2 regions of the Croceimicrobium hydrocarbonivorans genome follow, and region 1 is predicted to be linked to the other one. Evidence: riboswitches for the same ligand, from Rfam matches in the RefSeq annotation. Region 1 holds a riboswitch; the other holds the start of a gene.
The links. Region 1 has a riboswitch for S-adenosylmethionine ahead of H4K34_RS13510 (homocysteine S-methyltransferase family protein). Riboswitches for the same ligand answer to the same signal wherever they lie in the genome.
Positions count from the first base shown of each region.

Region 2: another riboswitch for S-adenosylmethionine. It lies ahead of H4K34_RS08000 (trans-sulfuration enzyme family protein); the one in region 1 lies ahead of H4K34_RS13510 (homocysteine S-methyltransferase family protein).

Region 1 is NZ_CP060139.1:2,960,609-2,968,639, forward strand. Features, by position in the region: gene metK (methionine adenosyltransferase) at 87-1,379, opposite strand; gene H4K34_RS13505 (hypothetical protein) at 1,591-2,562, shown strand; SAM riboswitch class I at 2,588-2,691, shown strand; gene H4K34_RS13510 (homocysteine S-methyltransferase family protein) at 2,755-3,762, shown strand; gene metH (methionine synthase) at 3,759-6,410, shown strand; gene metF (methylenetetrahydrofolate reductase [NAD(P)H]) at 6,407-7,360, shown strand; gene H4K34_RS13525 (PhoH family protein) at 7,469-8,031, shown strand, end outside.
Region 2 is NZ_CP060139.1:1,756,719-1,764,749, forward strand. Features, by position in the region: gene cydB (cytochrome d ubiquinol oxidase subunit II) at 1-292, opposite strand, end outside; gene H4K34_RS07990 (cytochrome ubiquinol oxidase subunit I) at 294-1,673, opposite strand; gene H4K34_RS07995 (fasciclin domain-containing protein) at 1,878-2,873, shown strand; SAM riboswitch class I at 3,072-3,180, shown strand; gene H4K34_RS08000 (trans-sulfuration enzyme family protein) at 3,302-4,468, shown strand; gene H4K34_RS08005 (homoserine dehydrogenase) at 4,470-5,438, shown strand; gene H4K34_RS08010 (prolyl oligopeptidase family serine peptidase) at 5,494-7,677, opposite strand; gene H4K34_RS08015 (T9SS-dependent choice-of-anchor J family protein) at 7,867-8,031, opposite strand, start outside.

The sequences.
Region 1 (8,031 bases):
GAAGTAAGTAGCGAAGCGGTAAAAACCGCAAACAAAAAAAAAGCCCCCTTATCCAGGAGGCTTTCTCATATTATAACCATTCAGTCCTAAAGTCCGAAGGCTTCTTTAACATCCGCTACCCGGTCTAGTTTTTCCCAGGTAAAGAGTTCTACTTCCATTTCCTTGCTTTCGGTGCCAATTCCATCCGGACGTTCGAAAGTCATTTTTACGGTCTCATTCTTACGTCCCATGTGGCCATAGGCAGCAGAGGCCGAATAAATAGGATTACGCAGCTTTAGGTTTTTCTCGATCAAACCTGGACGCAGGTCAAAGAGTTCAATCACCTTAGCGGCAATCTGACCGTCATTCAAATCAACTTTTGCACTGCCATAGGTGTCTACAAAAACACCCATCGGTTCTACTACACCAATGGCGTAGGATACCTGCACTAAAATTTGATCGGCAACACCAGCAGCTACCAAGTTCTTGGCAATATGACGCGCAGCATAAGCAGCACTGCGGTCTACCTTACTGGGATCTTTACCGCTAAATGCACCACCGCCGTGAGCACCCTTACCTCCGTAGGTGTCTACGATAATCTTACGTCCGGTAAGACCCGTGTCGCCATGTGGTCCGCCAATTACGAATTTACCGGTAGGGTTAATATGGTATTTAATATCCTCACCAAACAAAGCTTGCAATTCGGGGCTAAGCTGAGCTTTTACTTTAGGGATAAGGATAGAGATAATGTCTTCACGAATTTTATTCAGCATTTGGATGTCGGCATCCTCCTGACTAAGACCATTGCCCGCTTTTACAAAATCGTCGTGTTGGGTAGATACCACAATGGCATCAATGCGTTGAGGTTTGTGGTCATCATCGTATTCGATGGTTACCTGAGCCTTTGCATCTGGACGGAGGTAGGCGATTTCACTGGCATCGCGACGAAGGTCGGCCAGGGTTTGTAAAATGCGATGACTTAAATCCAATGCCAAAGGCATGTAGTTTTCAGTTTCATTGGTGGCGTAACCGAACATCATACCCTGATCTCCTGCACCTTGCTCTTCAATATTGCCACGGTCAACGCCTTGGTTAATATCCTGACTTTGCTCGTGAATAGCCGACAGGATACCACAAGAATTACCCTCGAACATGTATTCGCTTTTGGTGTAACCAATTTTGTTGATCACATTACGGGCAATCTGCTGGAGGTCGAGATAGGTTTGGGATTTTACCTCACCCGCCAAAACAACCTGGCCGGTAGTAACCAAAGTTTCACAGGCTACTTTAGAGTTAGGATCAAAAGCCAAGAAATGATCCAGGATGGAATCAGAAATCTGATCAGCAATTTTATCGGGATGTCCTTCAGAAACGGACTCTGAGGTGAATAAGTAAGACATATGCTTCTTTAAAAAGGTTAGAAGAGGAGAGATTAAAGAAGGCCACTGCTTAAAACTTAAACTGTTTTAGCATTTTTTAAGGTGGTCGCAATCAGCCAAATTTCTCCACTAAGGCGGCAAATGTAGAAAATTTTCCTCCTGATTTAGGAGGCGCAATTCAATTTTCATGGCATCGACTTTGCATGGATCGTTTTAGGCAAAATTCTCTGCTATGCGATTCTTGTTCAGCTCTATTTTAATTCTTTTAATCAGCCTCTTTGCTGGTGCTTGCCGAAATTATCAGGCCACCCTCGCGCCTCCCACCAATGCTTTGGTAAGTCCCCCATATCCCTCAGCTGAGACGATTCTCAAATTAGGAGAATCTCCGGAACGGGCTATCGTAGTAGGGATGCGAGAAGGTTATCAATCAAAAGAAGTGCCCTGGTCGGAATTAAAGCGTTTGGCTGCCAAGCGCAACTACGATGGTTTAGTAATTATGGACCATCATATCATCCAAACGGAGGAAACCAAAGATGCAGGCCCTAATGTTTTGGATGTGATTCTGCTGGCTACGGATACCAGTTATGTTTACGAGCCGAACTACAAGACTTATACTTACGAGAAGCATCAATTGGAATACCTGCCTTTTATCTATCTGGATCGGATGGAGGAGCGGGATTATTTGGATTGGATAGAGATAGAAGTGCAAGACGCATCCGGCGAAAGCAGCAACTTCGAAATTCATTTCAATTGGCAAGGTCAAATTGATAGTTTACCCTATTTAAATCAAGAGGATCAATTGGCCCTGCTGGTGCAACCTTGGTTTTTTCTGGAGCAGATGGGAGAGGCCTGGTTGGAAGATCAAAGTCAGAACTGGTTGAATATGCCCTATCGTCGTTATCAAGGAGCATTTGGTCTCATACAATATTCGCCCATGGATTATGGGCAGCAATATCGTTTTTGGATTGGGAAATCGCATTGGGATTTACAATTAGCACAAAATTCAAAAGGACGTTGGCAACTTCAGTCTATTAAGCATGGTAAGCAATGGCAGCCGATTATACAATCCGATTTTTTGGATCGCACCTTAAGGCAGGAATGGCAAGGCCCAAATGGAACGGCATATCGCTATCGTTATCATTATAAAAAGGCGCGTCAAATACCCAAGGAATGGATCATTCGTCCCAAAGATTTGCAACAGTAAATTCTGGCGATTACATTTGCTGCCGTACTTATCCAGAAAGACGGAGGGATTGGGCCCTGTGATGTCTTAGCAACCCCTTAGGGCGGGTGCTACTTCCCACCTCAGCAATTTGCGGAGGAAAGATGAGAGGCGTTTCTAAACAAACAATTCCACAACATTCGGGCTTTCGGGATAGGTGATAGTAAAAGAACTATGACCAAAGACGATATTTTTAAGATTCTTGAGGAGCGCATTTTGGTGCTGGATGGTGCGATGGGCACGATGATTCAGCGGCATAAATTGCAAGAAGCGGATTACCGTGGCGAGCGCTTTAAAGACTATCCCTATGATTTGAAAGGGAATAATGATCTCCTCAGTCTAACTCAAGCCGAAATTATTAAGGATATACACCGGGCTTATCTAGCGGCGGGAGCGGATATTATTGAAACCAATACCTTCAATAGTACGCGTGTTTCCATGGCCGATTACCATATGGAGGATTTGGTGCCGGAGATTAATGAAGCCGCTGCACGATTGGCGCGGGAGGCCGCCGATGAATTTACGGCCAGGGAACCACATAAACCTCGCTTAGTAGCTGGCTCCATGGGGCCTACTAATAAAACCACCAGTCTAAGTCCGGATGTGAATAATCCCGGGTTTAGAGCGATTGACTTCGATACTTTGGCTCGCGATTATCGTGAACAGGCTGAGGCTTTAATTCGTGGAGGGGTAGATATTTTATTGGTGGAAACAGTATTTGATACCCTTAATGCCAAGGCCGCCCTTTTTGCTTTGGAAGAACTCTTTGAAGATTTGGGAAAGGAATATCCAATTATGGTTTCCGGGACGATTACCGATGCATCGGGACGAACTTTATCCGGCCAAACCACCGAAGCTTTTTTAACCAGCCTAAGTCATGTTCCCTTGATGTCAATTGGACTGAATTGTGCTTTAGGCGCGGATCAATTACGGCCTTATGTCCAAATTTTGGATCGTAATTCACCTTTCCCGGTATCGGCGCATCCCAATGCAGGCTTGCCCAATGCCTTTGGAGAATATGATCAGGGGCCCGAAGAAATGAAAGTTTTGCTGCAAGTATATCTGGAACAGAATTTACTCAATGTGGTGGGTGGATGTTGCGGAACTAACCCGGAGCATATTCAGGCGATTGCTGAATTGGTAAAGAATTTCGAACCCCGAAAAATTCAGCATCAGCTATGAGATTGTCAGGATTAGAACCTTTATCGATATCGCCAGCCTCCAATTTTGTGAATGTTGGAGAACGGACCAATGTTACCGGATCGCGGAAATTCTTGCGACTCATTAAGGAAGATCTCTATGATGAAGCCTTGGAAGTAGCTCGGGATCAGGTAGAGGGCGGAGCGCAGATTTTGGATGTTAATATGGATGAGGGCATGCTTGATGGCAAGGAAGCCATGGTCAAGTTCCTTCATTTAATTGCGGCAGAGCCAGATATTGCTCGTATTCCTATTATGATTGACTCCTCAAAATGGGAGATCATTGAGGCGGGTTTAAAATGCGTGCAAGGCAAATCGGTGGTGAACTCCATCAGCCTTAAAGGCGGAGAAGCAGAGTTTATTCGCCAGGCCAAATTGGTACGTCGCTATGGGGCGGCGGTAATAGTAATGGCCTTCGATGAAAAAGGTCAGGCTGATACCTATCAACGTCGTATTGAAATTTGCGAGCGCTCCTATCGCATATTAGTAGATCGGGTAAAATTCCCAGCGGAGGATATCATCTTCGACCCTAATATTTTTCCGGTAGCAACCGGCATTGAGGAACATCGAAAAAATGCATTGGACTTCTTCCAGGCTACGCAATGGATCAAGGAAAACCTGCCCGGTGCCAAGGTAAGTGGCGGTGTAAGTAATGTTTCTTTCAGCTTTCGCGGAAATCAATTGGTGCGCGAAGCCATGCATGCCGCCTTTCTTTACCATGGTATACAGCATGGAATGGACATGGGCATTGTAAACCCCAGTATGTTGGAGGTATATGAGGAGGTGCCCAAAGACCTAATGGAAAGGGTGGAGGATGTGTTGCTCGATCGCCGGGATGATGCCACGGAACGATTGCTGGATTTTGCGGAAACCGTAAAAGGCGAAGCTCGCAGCAAGGAAAAGGATTTAGCTTGGCGCGATGCTCCGGTGGCTAAACGGATTGAGCACGCCCTGGTAAAAGGGATTGTTGATTTTATTGAAGCGGATGTAGAAGAAGCGCGTCCCAATTTCGATCGGGTATTAGGCTTAATCGAAGGCCCTTTAATGGATGGGATGAATGTGGTTGGTGATCTCTTCGGATCAGGAAAAATGTTTCTGCCACAGGTAGTGAAGTCGGCACGAGTAATGAAAAAAGCCGTGGCTTATCTCGAACCTTATTTGGAAGCGGAGAAAGCAGCGAATGCGGATCAGTCTAAACGTGGTAAAATCTTAATGGCCACAGTGAAGGGCGATGTGCATGATATCGGTAAGAACATTGTAGGGGTGGTTTTAGCCTGTAATAACTTTGATATTATCGACCTGGGGGTAATGGTTCCCCTGCATGAAATTATCGAAAAGGCCAAAGCGGAAGAGGTGGATTTAATTGGGCTAAGCGGATTGATTACCCCTTCTTTGGATGAGATGATTGAGGTGGCCAAGGAGATGGAACGCCAATCTTTGGATATCCCTTTGATGATTGGTGGCGCAACAACTTCTCGTGCTCATACTGCCGTGAAGATTGTACCCGAATATTCCAATATTGTAGTGCATGTAAATGATGCCAGTCGCAGTGTGCCCATTGCACAGAGCCTTACCCGAAAAAGTAGCAGAGAAGTGCTGGGTGCTCAATTGAAAGCCGAATACGCCAAGGTTCGGGAAGGCTATTTGAATCGTGCAAAGGAGCGTAATCTTTTAAGTATTGCCGAGGCCAGAGCTAATCATCTCAAACTGGAATTTAGTGCAGATACCATTTATAAATCGGCGAAGTTAGGTCGACAAGCGGCCTTGACCTTTGATTTGGCAGTACTGCGTGAGTATATTGATTGGACCCCATTTTTTCAGACCTGGCAATTGCATGGTAAATACCCTCGAATATTAGAAGATGAGTTGGTAGGTGCCGAAGCGCAAAAGCTCTTTGCCGATGCTCAAGCCATGTTGGATCAGATCATCAGCGAAAGCTGGATTGAAGCCAAAGGGGTTTTTGGAATTTGGGAAGCGAAGCGCAAAGGGGCTGATGATATTCAGCTCTATGAGAATGGACAGGAAAAGGCCTTGCTGCTTAGCTTGCGCCAGCAAAGTTTAAAAGCAAAGGGAGCCTCCAATATGGCTTTGGCCGATTTTGTAGCGGAAGATCGAAGGGATTATGTGGGAGCCTTTGCCGTTTGTGCGGGTCTGGGAATTGAAAGCAAGCTGGCAGAATTCAAGGAGAATCACGATGATTATTCTTCCATTTTATTGAAAGCATTGGCCGATCGTCTGGCCGAAGCAGCAGCTGAGTATTTACATCGTGAAGTACGGATAAAGCATTGGGGCTATGCTAAAGAGGAAGCCTTAAATAATGATGAATTAATTGCCGAGAAATATCAAGGCATTCGTCCGGCGCCAGGCTACCCTGCATGCCCAGATCACTTAGAGAAAAACACCCTCTTCGAAATATTGGAGGCCGAAGAAATAGGCATGAGCTTAACCGAGAGTTTGGCCATGAATCCGGCGGCCAGCGTATCGGGCTATTATTTCGCCCATCCAGAAGCGCGCTATTTTGGTTTAGGCAAGCTTGATCAGGATCAGGTGGTGGATTATGCCCGGAGAAGAGGAATTAGCCAAGAGGAAGCCGAAAAATGGCTGCGTCCTAATTTGAATTACAACTTATGAAAGTAACCGAACATATTGCACAGGCGGAAGGAAGCTTGTTTTCATTCGAAATCTTACCTCCATTAAAAGGCCAGAAGATTGAAGATATCTACAAGGTGATTGATCCTTTGATGGAATTTAAGCCACCTTTTATTAATGTAACCTACCATCGGGAAGAGGTAATTTATAAGCGTTTGTCTAACGGATTACTTGAGCAAAAGACTGTACGTAAGCGTCCGGGGACGGTAGGTATTTGTGCCGCCTTGCAATACCGTTATAAGGTAGATACCGTGCCGCATATGCTTTGTGGGGGTTTCTCGAAGGAGGATACCGAAAATGCATTGATCGATCTCGATTTTTTAGGGGTGAAGAATATCATGGCCCTGCGAGGAGATAGTATGAAGAACGAACGCTTCTTTGCACCGGAGGCCGATGGACATACCTATGCCAAGGATTTGGTGGGGCAAATTAAGGCCATGAATCAAGGACGATATTTGGATGATGAGCTTCAGAATTCAGCACCCACCGATTTTGCCATCGGGGTGGCAGGCTATCCTGAAAAGCACTTCGAGGCTCCCAGCTTAAATAAGGACATTGAATATTTGAAAGAGAAAGTAGACGCCGGGGCCGATTATATTGTTACCCAGCTCTTTTTCGATAATCGTAAGTATTTCGATTTTGTAGATCGTTGTCGCAAGGCCGGAATTGAGGTTCCCATTATTCCGGGGATTAAGCCTTTGTCAACCAAACAGCATTTAAGCTTCTTGCCGCACTTCTTTAAGGTGGACTTACCAGATGAATTGGTGAAAGCAGTTGTAGACTGTAAGGACAATGCTGCGGCGCGACAAGTTGGGGTTGAGTGGGGGATTCAGCAGGCTAAAGAATTAAAGGCTGCCGGAGTACCCGCTATTCACTTTTACAGTATGGGACGGCCTGACAATATAGCGAGTATTGCCCGAGAGGTGTTTTAATTTTTTCAACAGGCAGAAGCGAATTTTGTGGATAGAAGCTAAAGTTAGGCGGTCGAAAGGCTATTTCACTTCAGTAAATTAGAGATGTCGAATTGCTAAATCTCATTTATGCCCGCTAAAGCGAAAGCCCCTGCTGCCAGCAGCAAGACCTCAAAATCGACCAAAACAACCGCCACTAAAGCGAAAACCAGCACCCGAAAGACCCGAGCGAAAAAAGATCCCAAAATCTTCGTTTTGGATACATCGGTGATTCTCTATGACCACAATTCCATCATGAATTTTGATGAGCATGATGTGGCCATCCCCATTACGGTATTAGAGGAATTGGATGAGTTTAAAAAGGGTAGCGATACCAAGAATTATGAGGCGCGCCAGTTTATTCGCCTGATCGACCGCAAGGCCGGTGAGCAGAATATCAATGACTGGATTTCACTAAACGGCGGCAGTAAAGGCAGCTTTAAAGTGATTATGGATACCCGCGGTCAGGCTGAAGATGCGCAAAGCATTTTTGGTGCAACCAAGAACGATCATAAGATTTTAAATGCGGCCCTTAACTTGAGTTTGGCGGAACCCGAGCGTAAGGTAATTCTGGTAACCAAGGATATTAACCTTCGGCTTAAAGCCAAGGCCCTAAACATTACTGCCGAAGATTATGAGACCGGTAAGATTAA
Region 2 (8,031 bases), 1.2 Mb from region 1:
AGAGCATAAAGGGAATATAGAAGGCCGAAAACAAAGAGGCATAGGCTACCGGAAAACCGGCAAAAAGTGCCCCTCCCGCTATCACCAACCAAACTTCATTGCCATCCCAAACCGGTCCGATGGCATTTAAGGCTATTCGCCGACTTTGCTCCTTCTTTAAAAAGAGATGGATGCTTCCAGCTCCTAAATCAAAACCATCTAAAATGGCATAACCGGCAAATACTCCACCCACTATTAAAAACCACCAGGTTGGATAATCGATGCCCAGGAAATAAGAAAGTTCTGCCTCCATATTATTTAATTATTCCACTAATTGTACGCTTGGGCGCATCGCTGTATTCCACTTTTTCGGCTTCATCCGGCCCATGTTGAATTTTACGATTCAACAAATAGAGGAAGAGTAAAAAGAGGAATGCATACACCACAAAAAACAAGATGATGGAAAAGAGCACCTGTTCTGCTGTCACCGCTTCCGAAAGGGCATTGCTAGTTCGTAATAGGCCATAAACCACCCAGGGTTGTCGACCCATTTCTGCCGAAAACCAACCAAACTGATTGGCGATTTGCGGAAGAAGGACCGAAAACACAAAGATTCTCAGCAACCATTTTTGCTCGAATAATTTCCCCCGCCACCAGAAGAAGAGAGCCAATAAAGTGAGGCCGATTAAGCTAAAGCCGATACCCACCATAATATGGTAAAACTGGAAAATGGCATTGATGCGCTCCGGACGTTGATCCGCCGGAAAGTGATTCAAGCCATGAATAGTGTCTTGCCCAATTTCCTTATTGGTCATTAAGTGAAGAAGCGAAGGAATTTCAATCCCGGTCGTTTTTTGGGCCTCTTCATCAACCCAACCTAAAATCATTATTCCGGCATCATCACTGTCTTCATACTGCCCCTCTAATGCGGCCAACTTTGCCGGCTGATATTCTGCCACCACATTGGCGGAGGAATGACCGCTAAATGCTTGAAGTAAAGAGAAAAAGGTAGCTACCACCAGAGCAATTTTAAAGGCCTTTCGGCTTAAAGCCACATGCTTGTTTTTAATAAGGTAGAAAGCGGAAATACTGAGCACCAAAAAAGCACCGGCTAAAAAGGAACCATTCCAAACATGCCAAAGGCGATCTACTGATGAAGGATTAAAAACCATAGCCCAGAAATCGGTGATCTCGGCGCGCGCATTTATACCTTCACCCACCACATGGAAACCGGCGGGAGTTTGTTGCCAACTGTTGGCCACCACAATCCAAACGGCCGAAAACATGGAGCCAATTAATACCATTACCGTGGCTAAAAAATGCACCCAAGGTTTTACACGATTCCATCCGAATAAAAGCAGGCCTAAAAAGCCCGATTCCATTGCGAAGGCGAAAATTCCTTCCGCCGCTAAGGCAGAGCCAAACACATCGCCCACATAGCGCGAATAAACTGCCCAATTGGTGCCGAATTCGAATTCCATCACAATACCAGTGGCCACTCCAATCCCAAAGGTTAATCCAAAAATGCGAGTGTAAAATCTTGCTAGCTGCTCATATTGGGGATTGCGAGTACGAAGAAATAATGCTTCGAAAATGACCATTAAAAGACCCAAGCCAATACTTAGAGGAGGGTAGATATAATGGAAAGCTACCGTAAAGGCGAATTGAAGGCGCGCGAGGATTTCGACTTCCATAAAGCGATTTTTGCTCTATCAAATATACCTTCCAAAGCTCCTCGCTCGTTTAGAAGCTAGCAAAGATTCTATACCTTTTTCCTATCCTTGCTGAGGCAGAATTGATATTAGCCCGAATTAACAAAAAAGATTCTGAATTAGTATTTGAGAATAGCCAATCAAATCACCAAATTCGCTGTAGTGATTTACCCAAAATCCAAGATTATGAAATTTCCCTTTTTTCGCGTTCTACTGATCAGCCTAAGTTTAGTCTTAGCTTCATGCTCTGATGACGATGACTCTGGCTCGAACAACAATAATCAAAGTCAAAGTTTAAATGCCACCCTCTCTGCGGATAGCCGCTTTAGCATTTTGGTGGATGGATTAAAACGAACCGGACTGGAGTCGATGCTGGAAAGCAATGGCAACTTCACCATTTTCGCACCTACCGATGCTGCTTTTACCGCCTGGATTACGGATCAGGGCTATTCTGATCTTGATGGTCTTATTCAAGGTATTGGCATGGAGGCCTTTAAAGAAGCTTTGGCTTACCATCTTTTAAAGGGCGATTATACTTCAGTACAACTGCAGAGCGGCTATTATTCCACATTGGCCATTAATGCGGAAAAAGACAGCTTACACCTCTATCTTGATAAAGGAGCTCAACTCAAATTAAATGGTGCCGTCCAAGTTCAAGAAGCTAATATCGATGCCAATAACGGAACTATTCACGCGATTAGCTCGGTGAACTTTCCCATGACCGTTTATGGCCTTATTGAGGTGAATCCAGCCTACAGCAGTTTTGAAGCCGCCATTGGTTTGGCAGATGGAAACCTCAAAACCGTACTGGCTAATGAGAGTCAGACTTACAGCCTTTTTGCCCCTAGCAATGCAGCCTTTGATTCGCTGGTAAACCAAACTCCCAATGTGACCAATCTCTTTGAATTGGTAGCTTCCTTGGGTACGGATAAGTTGGCTGATGTGATACTCTACCACGGTACAAACACCGGTATTTTAAGCTCGGAATTGCAAACAGGAAACATCACCACCTTGGCAGATAATGGCCTGGGGGGTAAATTCCAATTCTTTGTGAATATTGGCACCAAAATCAAGCTAATTGATAACAATAGCGCGACTGAAGATGCGGTATTAGTTCAAGGCGATTTGATTGGCACCAATGGGGTGGTTCACTTCATAGATGCGGTCCTTTTGCCGGAATAATTTTACCTAATTCCACTATAATTTGAGAAGCCTGATCATGTCGATCAGGCTTTTTTCATGGGCGGCACTAAAATATTTTCAAATTTTTTTCCTTTGAATATCAGCATCTTAAAAGGCAAACCAGCCCTTGTCTAAAAATCGCATTTGTTCGATTCAAATTTTATTCGAATAAATTTGCAGCGTTGTTCTTTTCAATAATGCTTATCCAGAAAGGTGGAGGGTCAGGCCCTGTGAAACCTTAGCAACCTGCCGTTTTCAAATGCGGAAAGGTGCTAATTCCTACCACAGAAATGTGGAAAGATAAGTAGAGAGATTCTCCGTTTTCCTATTGTGTTTCGGACCTCCTACAAATCTTGCAGGAGGAAGAGAGTTTTTATAATTCTACCCTCTGTGATAAGTGTTTGATTTTAACCTTAAAAACAGCACTTATGAAAGAAAGCACAACTCTTATTCACGCTTTAAGCGAAAATGCTGAAACCGGAGCGATCAGCACTCCGATTTATCAAACTTCAACCTTTGTGCAAGAGGCACCGGGGGTTAACCAAGGTTTTGATTATTCCCGTAGCAACAATCCTACTCGTCAGGCACTGGAAGATCTGCTGGCCCAATTAGAGCGCGGCTATCAGGGCTTTGCCTTTGCCAGCGGTTTGGCGGCTGTAGACTCCGTGATCAAATTGTTGAGCACTGGCGATGAAATCATTGCAGTGGACGACATCTACGGTGGCGCCTATCGATGTTTTACGCACATCTACGAGAAATTCGGGATCAAGGTCAACTACGTGGATACAACCGATCCCTTGCAGGTCCTCAATGCCATTACGGAGCGAACCCGACTCATCTGGCTGGAAAGCCCAACCAATCCTACCCTTAAGGTTAGCGATATAGAAGCGATTAGCCTCCTGGCCCGGGAAAAAGACATCAAGGTAGTGGTCGATAATACTTTCGCCTCACCGGTTTTGCAAAAGCCCCTGCTTTTAGGTGCCGATATCGTTATTCATTCGGCTACCAAATATCTGGGCGGTCATTCTGATGTGATTGCCGGAATTGTAGTCTGCAAAAGCAAAAGCGACTCCGAGAAAATCAAGTTTATCCAAAATGCCACTGGTGCAGTGCTTGGCCCCTGGGACTCTTGGCTGACCATACGCGGAATTCAAACTCTGGAATTGCGCGTGCACAAGCAAAGCGATAGTGCCCATCAGATTGCGGAATGGCTGGAAAAACATCCGGCCGTAGACCGAGTACATTATCCGGGTTTAAAAAGCCATCCCAACCACGCTACTGCCCGACAGCAGCAAAAGAAGTTTGGTGGAGTAATTTCCTTTAGCCTTAAAGATGATCGTGAGGCACCCGCCTTGGAATTTGTGAAAAAGACCCGTCTCTTTAAACTGGCCGAAAGTTTAGGAGGCACTAAAAGTCTGCTTTGCATTCCCGCCTTAATGACCCATAAATCAACTCCCATTGAAGTCCGCCACCAATGCGGTATCCAAGATTCATTAATTCGCCTTTCGGTAGGTATTGAAGATCCGGAAGACCTGATTGAAGACTTGGAATTCGCCTTTCAAAGTTTGCCTAAACCGAAATCCTTAGTCAAATAAAATGAAGGACTTACCCATTTGTATTGGCTTAGCGGGCTTAGGCTGCGTTGGCCAGGGACTTTATGATGTGGTGCAAAAGCATTATAGAGATCGCATTGATATTCGTCGCATCGCTGTAAAGGACCCGGAAAAGGAAAGGAAGGTGCCGAGCCATTTGCTAAGTACCAACTTTGAGACCTTGCTTAGTGATCCGGAGATCAAAGTGATTGTGGAATGCATTGATGATCCGGATGCTGCTTATGAACTCTGTATTCAAGCTTTTAAGCGCGGTAAAGATGTAATTAGTGCCAATAAGCAAATGATTGCTCAAAATTTGGACTTACTCATCTTCCATCAGCGAAATAGCGGTCAATCGCTTTTATACGAGGCAGCTGTAGCGGCTTCCATTCCCATCATTCGGCTTTTGGAAAGCCATTTTGAGGAAGAGGAAATCCTGAGCATTGAAGCCATTTTAAATGGCACCAGTAACTATATCCTAAGTAAAATTCAGCTGGAAGGCTTGAGCTTTAAAGAAGCATTAGCCGAAGCTAAAGCCAAAGGTTTTGCCGAAAGTGACCCTTCTAATGATCTGGAAGGAAAAGATGCGGCTGCCAAAGCGGTGATTCTGGCTGCCCATGCCTTTGGGAAACAATATCGCCTAAACCAGGTAGAACGAACCTCCATTGATGAGTCGAGCAGTCAAGCATTAGAACCTGGACTAAGCCATAAGTGCTTAGCCCTGCTTGATGCTCAAAGTTTACAAATTAAGCTGAGTGCCGTAGCTCCGGATTCAGAGTTTAACCGAATTAACTATGAACGCAATGCGGTTCAAGTGCGCAGCGCCATTGGAGGTTTACATTTTTATTCCGGAAGCGGGGCCGGGGCCGATGCAACCGCCTCTGCCCTACTAAGCGATCTCTTTCAATGGCAGCGCGGTTTTCGCTATCGTTACAGCAAATTGAAAAAAGCTCCTTTAGAAGCCGTGGTTTAAAAGCAAAGCGCCCGGCTGCATAGCAACCGGGCGCTTTCAAATAACAAGGCACAAATTAATGTGCGGCAGTTTCTGTTGAGTAAGGGTGAGGTAAACTCATATATCCCATATTGTAAAGGCTAAATGCCCATTTATCCGCTTGTTCTTGGATAATCTTATCCGTTGGTTTTCCGGCACCATGACCCGCATTGGTTTCAATACGAATTAACATCGGTCTGGAACCAGAGTACTTAGCCTGCAATTCGGCAGCAAACTTAAAGCTATGTGCAGGTACTACACGATCATCATGATCGCCAGTGGTTACCATAGTTGCAGGATATTCTACTCCTTCTTTTACATTGTGTAAGGGAGAGTAGCCATATAAGTACTGGAACATTTCCTGGCTGTCATCAGCAGTACCGTAATCGGTATGCCATCCCGCTCCAGCGGTAAACTTGTGGTAACGGAGCATATCCAATACACCAACCGCTGGTAAGGCAACTGCCATTAAATCGGGGCGCTGAGTCATGGTAGCGGCAACTAGCAATCCACCATTCGAACCACCTGAAATCGCCAATTTTTCAGAACTAGTGTATTTCTGCGCAATCAGGTATTCACCCGCCGCAATGAAGTCATCAAATACATTTTGCTTCTTCATTAGGGTACCGGCCTCATGCCATTTTTCGCCATACTCGCCTCCTCCACGAAGGTTAGCTACGGCATACACCCCACCTTGTTGCAACCAAACAATATTGCTGGTGCTGAAGTAAGGAGTTAAGCTCACATTAAAGCCTCCGTAGCCATAAAGCATAGTTGGATTAGTACCGTCTAATTGGATACCCTTCTTATAGGTAATAATCATGGGCACCTTGGTACCATCTTTAGAGGTATAGAATACTTGCTTAGACTCGTATAATTCCGGATCGAAATTAACCGCTGACTTGCGGTATAATTCTGAGGCTCCGCTTTCAATATTGTATTTAAAGGTTGTTCCAGGATAGATATAGGAAGTAAAGCTGTAATACAGTTCTTTATCGTCCCATTTACCACCAAAGCCTCCCACAGAACCAGGACCAGGAAGCTCAATTTCGCGTTCCATTTGCCCATCCACATTGTATTGATACACTTTGTGAACGGCATCAATCATATAGGTCGCGAAGAACTTACCACCAGCGGAACCAATTTCCAATACATTTTCAGTTTCGGGGATTACATCTACCCAATTCTCTGGGTCCATGGCAGGGAAAGTGGTTTTCACCACCCGGCCATTAGGTGCATTCAGATTTGTTTTAATCCAAATCATATCCCCATCGGTATGGATAATTCCTTGCTCGCTATCGAATCCGGTAATAATGGATTTAAAGGCTGCATTAGGCATGTCTAATCTTTTGATATACAACTCGTTTCCGGTAGTGGATTCTGCGGCTGAAATCACTAAGTACTTTCCATCCTCGGTTACGTATCCACTGATGTAACGACGTTTCATGGCATCACCACCGAATACCAATTCATCTTCCGATTGAGGAGTTTCTAAGCGATGGAAGTATAATTTATGCATGTCGGTCATGGCGGTTAACTGACTACCATTTACCGGCTTATCGTAGGAGCTGTAGTAAAAACCTTCATTGCCTCTCCAGCTTAGGCCGGAGAATTTAACGTCTACCAGAGTATCGCCAATTTGTTCTTTGCTTACGGCATCGATGATAATCACCTTACGCCAGTCAGATCCACCTTCAGAAATTTGGTAAGCACAAAGGCTACCATCTTTGGTAAAGCTCATACCGCCTAATGAGGTACTGCCATCCGCCGCAAAGGTGTTGGGATCCAAGAATACCTCTGCATTATCCATATTGCCTTCACCAGTTTTAAAGCGGTAAATCACATACTGATTCTGGAGGCCATTATTCTTGTAGAAATAGGTGTAATCTCCTTCTTCAAAGGGAGCGCCAACCTTCTCATAGTTCCATAATTCGGTAAGCTTTTCTTTTAGCTCATCACGGTAAGGAATAGTCTCCAGGTATCCGAAGCTTACTTCATTTTCGGCTTTCACCCAAGCTTCTGTTTCGGGCGAACGATCGTCCTCCAACCAGCGATAGGGGTCCATCACCTGAGTCCCGAAATAATCATCAACAGTAGAGTCTTTACGGGTTTCCGGATAATTCAGTTCGGCACTCATGCTTTCTTCCTTTTCCTTAGGTTTTTCGGTACAGGCCACTGAGAGGGCAATTGCCAGGCCCGTGATCCATGGTCCTTTCTTCATAATAGTTTGATTTTTTGATAGGTGGGTCAGAATCGGTACGCACAAATATAAGCTTAGGAGCACTAGTTTGAGAATTCTCTGGGCCGACAATCATCTTTTAGCAAGAATTAAGCTTATAGGGTGCCGACTTTGGGCTAAAAAAAAAGCCCCGACACATGGGTCGGGGCTCCTTATTATTTAAGCTTCAGCTTAGTGTTTCATGATGCGTTTCACATCAATACCCGCGGCTGAATTCACTTTTACGGTGTAAATACCGGTTGCAAAATTGGAGATATCCAAACGGATTTCTTCGTTTTCAGCGTATTCTTCGAAAATCATCAACTGACCATTTCCAGCGTATACTTCAACCTTAAT